DNA from 2 places in the Janthinobacterium sp. YR213 genome. Region 2 is predicted to be linked to the other one. Evidence: predicted binding sites of a transcription regulator. Region 2 holds the regulator's gene; the other holds the start of a gene.
What was found. Region 2 encodes HrcA, which represses chaperone genes, less so after heat shock. Its sites were predicted from a motif close to TTAGCACTCNNNNNNNNNGAGTGCTAA; they were not measured.
Positions count from the first base shown of each region.

Region 1: a site for HrcA is predicted at 2,088-2,114, ahead of rpoH (RNA polymerase sigma factor RpoH). Genes of this name have one in related genera too.

Region 1 covers NZ_FNDA01000007.1:199,731-203,939, reverse strand. Annotated here, with positions in the region: gene ftsY (signal recognition particle-docking protein FtsY) at 1-188, shown strand, start outside; gene BLT98_RS26215 (cell division ATP-binding protein FtsE) at 197-940, shown strand; gene ftsX (permease-like cell division protein FtsX) at 937-1,857, shown strand; gene rpoH (RNA polymerase sigma factor RpoH) at 2,273-3,172, shown strand; gene BLT98_RS26200 (hypothetical protein) at 3,263-3,529, opposite strand; gene BLT98_RS26195 (hypothetical protein) at 3,709-4,161, shown strand; gene BLT98_RS26190 (antibiotic biosynthesis monooxygenase family protein) at 4,158-4,209, opposite strand, start outside.
Region 2 covers NZ_FNDA01000002.1:128,125-132,333, forward strand. Annotated here, with positions in the region: gene BLT98_RS09780 (DUF4369 domain-containing protein) at 1-303, opposite strand, end outside; gene BLT98_RS09785 (hypothetical protein) at 339-938, opposite strand; gene BLT98_RS09790 (HAD family hydrolase) at 1,183-1,908, shown strand; gene hrcA (heat-inducible transcriptional repressor HrcA) at 2,011-3,027, shown strand; gene fur (ferric iron uptake transcriptional regulator) at 3,076-3,507, opposite strand; gene BLT98_RS09805 (outer membrane protein assembly factor BamE) at 3,703-4,209, shown strand, end outside.

The DNA.
Region 1 (4,209 bases), on a different contig from region 2:
CCTTCGACGATGCCCTGCAGTTGAGCGGCCTGGTAATCACCAAGCTGGACGGTACCGCCAAGGGCGGCGTGCTGGCGGCAATTGCCCGCGTACGTCCCGTGCCCGTGTATTTCATCGGCATCGGTGAGAAAATTGAAGACTTGCAGCCTTTCGTGGCTGCCGAATTTGTCGAAGCGCTGCTCGGATAAGCCCATACATGATTGAATTTCAGCACGTCTCCAAGCAATACTCCCCCGATGCCGTGGCGCTCAGCGACATTTCGCTCAGTATTGCCAAGGGCGAGCTGGTGTTCCTGGCTGGCCCGTCCGGCGCAGGCAAATCCACCTTGCTGAAAATGATCGCCGCCATGGAACGCCCCACGTCGGGCAAGCTGATCGTCAATGGCCAGGACATGGCGAAGATCAAGCCGGCCGGCGTGCCGTTTTTGCGCCGTAACATGGGCCTGATCTTCCAGCAGCAAAAATTGCTCAACGACCGCTCCATCCTGGCCAACGTCATGCTGCCGCTGCTCGTCGTCGGCGCCCACAAGGCGGCCGCCGAACAGCGCGCGCGCGCCGCGCTCGACAAGGTGGGACTGCTGGACCGCGCCATGGCGCGACCGCTGTCGCTGTCGGGCGGCGAGCAGCAGCGCGTGTCGATCGCGCGCGCCATCGTCAACCGGCCGCAGATCATCCTGGCCGACGAACCGACGGCCAACCTGGACCGCGCCAGCGCCAACAAGGTGCTCGACGCCCTGAAAGCATTCCACTCCGTGGGCGTGACCTGCCTCATTTCCAGCCATGACGAACAGATGCTCGACGCCGCCGCCCGCGTGATCCACCTGAAAAACGGCCAGCTGGTCGCCATCGACAAGGCCACGCAGGCGCCCGTCTTCGCGCCGCCCGATCCCGATTTTGCGCCCTCTCCCGACCAGGACGACGCGCAGGGAGAACAGGCATGAGAGGCTGGTTCCGTCAACACCGCTTCGCCCTGGGTTCGGCGCTGATTCACTTGCGCAAGTCGCCGGGCGGCTTTCTATTGAACGTGCTCGTCGTCGCCATCGCCCTGTCGCTGCCGTTCGCCGGCTTGACCATGCTCGACAATGTCCGCCCCATGTCGGAACAGATGTCGGTCGACCCGGAAATCAGCGTCTTCCTGAAGATCGACACGCCGCGCGAGCAAGCCGTGGCCCTGGCGAGCGCCATGCGCAAAATCGTGGGCCCGCAAAAGGCAAAGATCGTCTTCATCCCGCGCGAACAGGCACTGGACTCGCTGAAAAACAAGAGCGGCCTGGCCGATGTGCTCAGCACCCTGGGCGACAATCCCCTGCCCGACAGCTATGTGCTGAAACTCGATGCCTTCAGCAGCGCCAGCGAAGCGCAGGATGTCGATGCGGTGGCGGAACAGTTGCGCCAGCTGCCATTCGTGGAATCGGCGCAAGTCGATTCGGCCTGGGTCAAGCGCCTGGCGGCCCTGCTGGGCGTGCTGCGCCTAGTGCTGCTGCTGCTGGCGATCACGCTGGGCGTGGCCGTGATCGCCGTGGTCTTCAATACCATCCGCCTGCAGGTGATGCAGCAGCGCGATGAAATCAGCATCTCGAAATTGATCGGCGCCACCGATACCTTCATCCACCGCCCCTTCTATTACACGGGCGCCCTGCTGGGCCTGTGCGCCGGTGCGCTGGCCCTGGGCGCCGTGGCGCTGGCCTTGCAGCCGCTGAATACCGCGATTGCCGAGTTTGCCCGCCTGTATGCGTCCGAATTCCAGCTGGTGCCGCTGGCGCCGCTGCCGATGGCCGGCTTGCTGGCCGTCAGCGCCGGCCTGGGCCTGATCGGCGCCTTCCTCTGCGTGCAGCGCCACCTGGCGCGCCTGAACTGACCTTCCTTTCCATGGCGGCGCTCCCGCGCCGCCATGCGTCTCGCCATCCCCATATTGCTGCTATATTGATATTAAGCAAGTATTCTTAAGGCTCGCTTCAGCCAGAGGCCGTAGACTGGCCATGTTGTCGTAAAGCGGCCTGCGGCGCTGTTCAGATCGCTTTTTACAGATGTATATCAAGCATTCATTCGCCATAGCATTTAGGCTATCAGGTCGATTAAATGTGCTGATTGGCACTCTCAAGCAGAGAGTGCTAATATAGGGACATACCAACAGCAGAACCGCCATGGACGCCAGATCAAGATGGTGCCGCGATCTGCAAAGTGCAAGACCGAATACGCAAAAACGAAGATACGAGCTGCCACGTCGCGTGACGTGGCCAACTGGAACAAAGCAAGACTACGAGGGAGAAAACATGACTATGATGTCCGCAACGTCCGCATTGGTTCCGACCAAAAGTAATGCGCTGGGCCTCGGGTTCACTGGCAATCTGGGCAATATCGACGCCTATATTTCGGCCGTGAACCGCCTGCCCATGTTGACCCATGACGAAGAAATTTCGCTGGCAACACGCCTGCGTGAAAAAAATGACCTGGCCGCCGCGCAAGAACTGGTGCTGTCGCACCTGCGCCTGGTGGTCTCAATTGCCCGCGGCTACCTGGGCTATGGCTTGCCGCACGCCGACCTGATTCAGGAAGGCAATATCGGCTTGATGAAAGCCGTGAAGCGTTTCGATCCGGACCAGGGCGTGCGCCTGGTGTCGTACGCCATGCACTGGGTGAAAGCCGAGATGCACGAGTACATCCTGAAAAACTGGCGCCTGGTCAAGGTCGCGACGACGAAGGCGCAGCGCAAGCTGTTCTTCAACCTGCGCAGCCACAAGACGGGCCTGGACGCGATGACGCCAAAGCAGATCGATGCGCTGGCCAAGCTGCTCGACGTGAAGCGCGAAGAAGTGATCGAGATGGAAACCCGCTTGAGCGGCCGCGACATCGCGCTGGAATCGCCGACCGACGATGAGGACGACAAGTTTTCGCCGATCGCCTATCTGTCGTCGGAGCAAAGCGAGCCGACCAAGGTACTGGAAGCGGAACAAGTGACGCGTCTGCAATCGGAAGGCCTGGAAACGGCACTGTCGAAGCTGGACGCCCGTTCGCGCCGCATCATCGAAGCGCGCTGGCTGGCCAACGACGACGGCTCCGGCGCCACCCTGCACGCGCTGGCAGAAGAGTTCGGCGTATCGGCCGAACGCATCCGCCAGATCGAAGTGGCGGCGCTGAAAAAAATGAAGGGCGCCCTGGCCGCCTACGTGTAATCGCAAGCAATGCCGCAATGCAAAAGGCGCCGCAAGGCGCCTTTTAGTTTTATAACTTGATATTTATCAACAGATAAACATTGTCAGCCCTTACGCTGCAGCCAAGCCCTTGGTGATCAGCTCGGCGACCAATTCATTCAGATCCGCGCCACGTTCCTTGGCCAGGGTCTGCAATTGCAAGACCAGATCGCTGTTCAGCTTGACGGCGAATGGCACCAGGCCCAGGGCCTGATCGCGCTTGCGCTGCTCGCGGCGGTCGATGACCACCGCTTCCTTACCGAATGCACCGGCGCCGGGAACATTCATCTTTCCCATCAGTTTCTTGGCATCGCTTTTGGCCAGGTCGGTTTTTTTCATGGTTGTTTCCTGATTTTCAAAACAGCCATTCTACGCAGTAATCGGCGCGCCGCGTGGCTGGCGCATCAATTCACCGGCAGCACGCCAATAGTGCGCCGTAAAAATATCATTTTGTTACTATCATTTTCATCCCACGCGTGAACAAGCACGCCGGGGACGCTCCACCTGAAAGGAAAAACATGCATTATCTGACCCGCTCTTACCGTACCGTGCTGCTTCCCCTGTTCTTCGCCTGCCTGGCCGTGCTGGCTGGCTGCGGCGCGGCCGGCAGCGCTGGCGACGCGGAAAACACGCCGCGCAGCGTCACCCACGTGCTGTCGCCGGGCGAACAGGTGGCCATCACGGCCACCGACACCCTGAAACTCGAACGTGTCAACGACAGCCGCTGCCGCAAGGGCGCCGTGTGCGTGTGGAAAGGCTACGTCAGCTACAGTTTCAGTTTGCTCAATAGCGCAGGCGCCACGGACATCGTCTTGTCCGACTCCATGCCCGGCGCCGCCAGTTCCGTCACCGTCAACCACCTGACGTTTACCCTGCTCGACGTCGATCCGGCCACGCCGCCCGCCCTGAATGCGGCCGAGCCCACGTACCGGGTCAAAGTGAAAATCACGCAGGGCGCACTGCCACGCTAAACGCTGTGGCGCCGCCGGCTGTCGGCCGGCGCCTGCTGCCGGTCCAGC
Region 2 (4,209 bases):
GGCGCTGATAGTGAGGTAATGACCAGCCGAACCGGAACCACCGCTGATGCTGCAAGTCATGTGCGCCGGTTGCTGCTGGATGGTGATGTTGTAGTCGGTACCATAGTCGATGCGCTTGGCAAAGGTAAACGCTGTTTTCCCCGCAGGAACCGGCAGGGAGTCGCCGCTATTGACCAGGATCAGTCCTTCATTGTTCAAGCCTGAGATCGTGCCGCTGACATCATACGAGGCCTTGCCGCCGCAAGCGGCCAGTCCCAAGGTCAGCAGCAGTGCGGCGATAGGGCGCAAGCAGGATAACTTCATGTATTTCTCCAAAAATAGGTGACGGATCGCAAGGATTACTGCGGCTTGCAGTCAAGTGTGGCTGCGGTCGTGGCGGCAGATCCCATCTTGCCGACCGTATCGCTGCCATCGGCACTGCTGGAACCCTGGAAGCGGCACGTCAGGCCCGTTGGCTGAGCCAGTATGGAAATGCCGTACGAGGCGCCGTCATCAACGCTTTTGAATTCGTAGGTGGTGGCGCCAGCCAGCAGGGTGGTGCCGTTGGGGCCCATCACCAGGCGCAAACCATCCGTGGTCAGGCCCGTGACCGTGCCGCTCAACGGGTAGGCGTTGGTCTGGCAGTTCACCTGGGCTGTAGTCACGGAGTAGCTCGATGCCTTGCCGACGCCATTGATAATGGTGCAAACGGCACCCTTGGGCTGTTGTGCGATAGTGATATTGTAGCGGTCATCGTTCTTGACCAGCTTGGTGAAAACAAAGCTGGCCTGGCCCGCAGGAATCGGCAAGCTTTCCCCGTCATTCAGGAGAATCAGGCCATCTTTGGCCAGGCCGACGACTTGGCCTTGCAGATACAGGTTGCCGCCGCTGCCACCGCAGGCTGCCAGTGTGACGGCGCAAGCCGCCGCCAGCATCGAGCGCAGGTACAAATTTTTCATACATTCTCCAAAACGAATTAGGTTGGGTAGCGCAACGCGGACGCTGGCGCCGCATTGGAATGGCGCCTATTTTAGTCTATCTGGCAAGCTGAATGATCTTGCCTTGTATCACCCTGTAACAATTTTTCGCCGGGAAGCGCTGGCCCGGCCCCATTTCATGGAGGCGCAGCCATGCCGGCGGCGGCGATCAATGCGACAATAGAGGCAGGCTGCGCACTGTGGCGTGGCATCCACCGTGAATCCCATGTCCCTTGCCCCTGTAAAACCTGCCGTGCCGCCCAAGGCCATCCTGTTCGACCTCGACGATACCTTGTGGCCCATCGCGCCCGTGATTGCCGCCGCGGAAACCCTTCTGCACGACTGGCTGGCCACGCATGCGCCCAAGGTGGCGCAGCAGTTTTCCATCGAGGTGCTGCGCCAGCACCGCCTGGCCATGCTCCATGAACAACCGCATTTCCATGGCAACCTGATCGAGTTGCGCCGCGCGGGCTTGCTGGCCGCCTTCGAGGCGGCCGGCGAGGATCCTGTCCTGGTCGATGGCGCCATCGCGCAGTTCCTGGCTGCGCGCCATCGCGTCCAGCCGTATGACGACGTCTTGCCTGGCCTTGCCTGGATGGGTCAGCGCATGCTGGTCGGCTCGATTTCGAATGGCAATGCGGACCTTGAAATTATCGGCCTGGCACAGCATTTTAAAGTCTCCATCGCCGCCAGCGATTTCGGCGTGGCCAAGCCTGACGCGAGCATCTTCCTGGCCGCTTGCGCCGCGCTGGGCGTGGCGCCGCATGAGGCCGTGTATGTGGGCGACGACTTGTATTTCGACGTCACGGGAGCGCAAGGGGCGGGCATGCGCGCCGTGTGGATGAACCGCAAGGGCAGCGACGCGCAGATGGCCGCCGGCGTGCAGCCCGACGCCATCTGCGCCAACTTCGATGAATTGCTGCTGTGGCTGCAGGGGCAACTGGAAGATTGATCGCCGCAGACCGGGCGAACGTGCATAATAGGCGCTGTTGATGCACGTTCGGCCGCTTTCGTTGCCGCTTGCTTAACAACATACTTGCTTAAATAAAACACCATGCAACTCGATACACGTGCCCAAACACTGCTGAAAGCCCTGGTCGAGCGATATATCGCCGACGGCCTGCCGGTCGGTTCGCGCGCCTTGTCGAAAATTTCCGGCCTGGACCTGTCGCCGGCCACGATCCGCAACATCATGGCCGACCTGGAAGAGCTCGGTTATGTGTCCAGCCCTCACACCTCGGCCGGACGCATCCCCACGCCGCGCGGCTACCGCATCTTTGTCGATACCTTGCTGACCGTCCGGCACCTGGACGAGCATCTGGTGGAGTCGCGCATGCGCCTGCAGACGCCGCAACCGCAAAAAACCATCGCCAACGCGGCGCAGATGCTGTCGTCGCTGTCGCAGTTTGCCGGCGTCGTGCTCACTCCGCGCCGCGAATCCGTATTCCAGCAAATCGAATTCCTGCGCCTGTCCGAAAAACGCATCCTGCTCGTCATCGTCGCCCCCGGCGGCGACGTGCAGAACCGTTTATTGCTGACGGAGGCCGACTATACTCCGGCGCAACTGGTGCAATCGGCCAATTACATCAACCAGAATTATGGCGGCCTGTCATTCGATGCCGTGCGCGTGCGCCTGCAGGGTGAGTTGCGCCAGTTGCGCGACGATATGGGCAGCCTGATGCAGGCGGCCGTGGAAGCGGGCAGCGAAGCGATGGCCGACCATAGCGATGACATGGTGATTTCCGGCGAGCGCAACTTGCTCAGCGTGAGCGATCTGTCATCGAATATGCATTCGCTGCGCCAGATGTTCGACATGTTCGAGCAAAAAACGGGTTTGATGCAGCTGCTCGATGTATCGAGCAAGGCGACGGGCGTGCAGATATTCATCGGCGGCGAATCGAACCTGGTGCCGATGGATGAGATGAGCGTGGTGACGGCGCCGTATGAAGTCAACGGCAAGATCGTGGGCACGCTGGGAGTGATCGGACCGACGCGCATGGCCTACGAGCGCGTCATCCCGATTGTCGATATCACGGCCAAGTTGCTGTCAAGCGCGCTCAGCCATCATTGATCGTAATGCCTGGCGCGCCAGCCGCCCCGTGGGAGCGGCCAGCTGTGGTCAGGCGGTTTTGTGCGGGCAAGCCGTCTTGATGCAGTTGCCGTAGATGGCCAAGGCGTGTTCGGCGATCTTGAAGCCGCGCTCTTCGGCTACCTTTTGCTGGCGCACTTCGATGTCTTCGTCGAAGAATTCCTCGACCCGGCCACAGTCGAGGCACACCAGGTGGTCGTGGTGGGAACCTTCGTTGAGTTCGAAAATCGCCTTGCCGGTTTCAAAATGGTTGCGGTTGAGCAAGCCGGCCTGTTCGAATTGCGTCAGGACGCGGTAGACAGTTGCCAAGCCGACATCCATATTGTCGGCCAGCAGAATCTTGTAGACGTCTTCCGCGGTCAGGTGGCGTACCGGGCTACTCTGGAAGATATCGAGTATCTTCAGCCGTGGCAGGGTGGCTTTCAGGCCGCTTGCCTTGAGATCACTAGGATTGTTACTCATGTTTGTTGCTCGTATGTGGGTCAGGTGCTTTATCATATAGCGTTTTAGCGGGGAGTGCCAAAATATGCATTTTTTGGCAGGCCGGCCACTCCTGGCGTTTTGTTCATCAAATTGAGGTCATTTATGCGCGTAACACCGGCTGTATTGCCATCTCTCTGGCACCGTATTTCATTTCGAGCACCAGTCGTGGCAGGCATGGTCTGTGTCGCGCTGGCCATGTCCGGCTGCGCCAGCCGTGGCATCCTTGGCGAAAAGCCGGCAGCTGCTCAAAAAGAAGGCAAGGAACTGGTCCCCGAACAGGGCGCACAAACGACCACCATTACGCCGCTGCAAAAATTCATGTGGTTTTTCTCGCCCTACCGTCCTGACATTCAACAAGGCAACTTTGTCTCCGAAGAGATGCTGGCCCAGTTGAAAGTGGGCATGACGCGCGACCAGGTGCGTTTCGTCCTCGGCACCTCGCTGCTGACCGATATCTTCCATGCCGACCGCTGGGATTATCCATTCCGCCTGGCCCGGGGCAGTGGCGAAACCACCAGCAGCCGCGTGGTCGTGTACTTCGGCAAGGATGGCAAGGTTGAACGTTTTGAAGGCGGCAACTTGCCGACGGAGAAAGAATACATCGACCGTATCGCCGGCCCGTCGCCGTTCGCCAAGGTCGCCAAGGCCGACGTGCCTGCCGCCGCCGTGCCGTCACCCGTG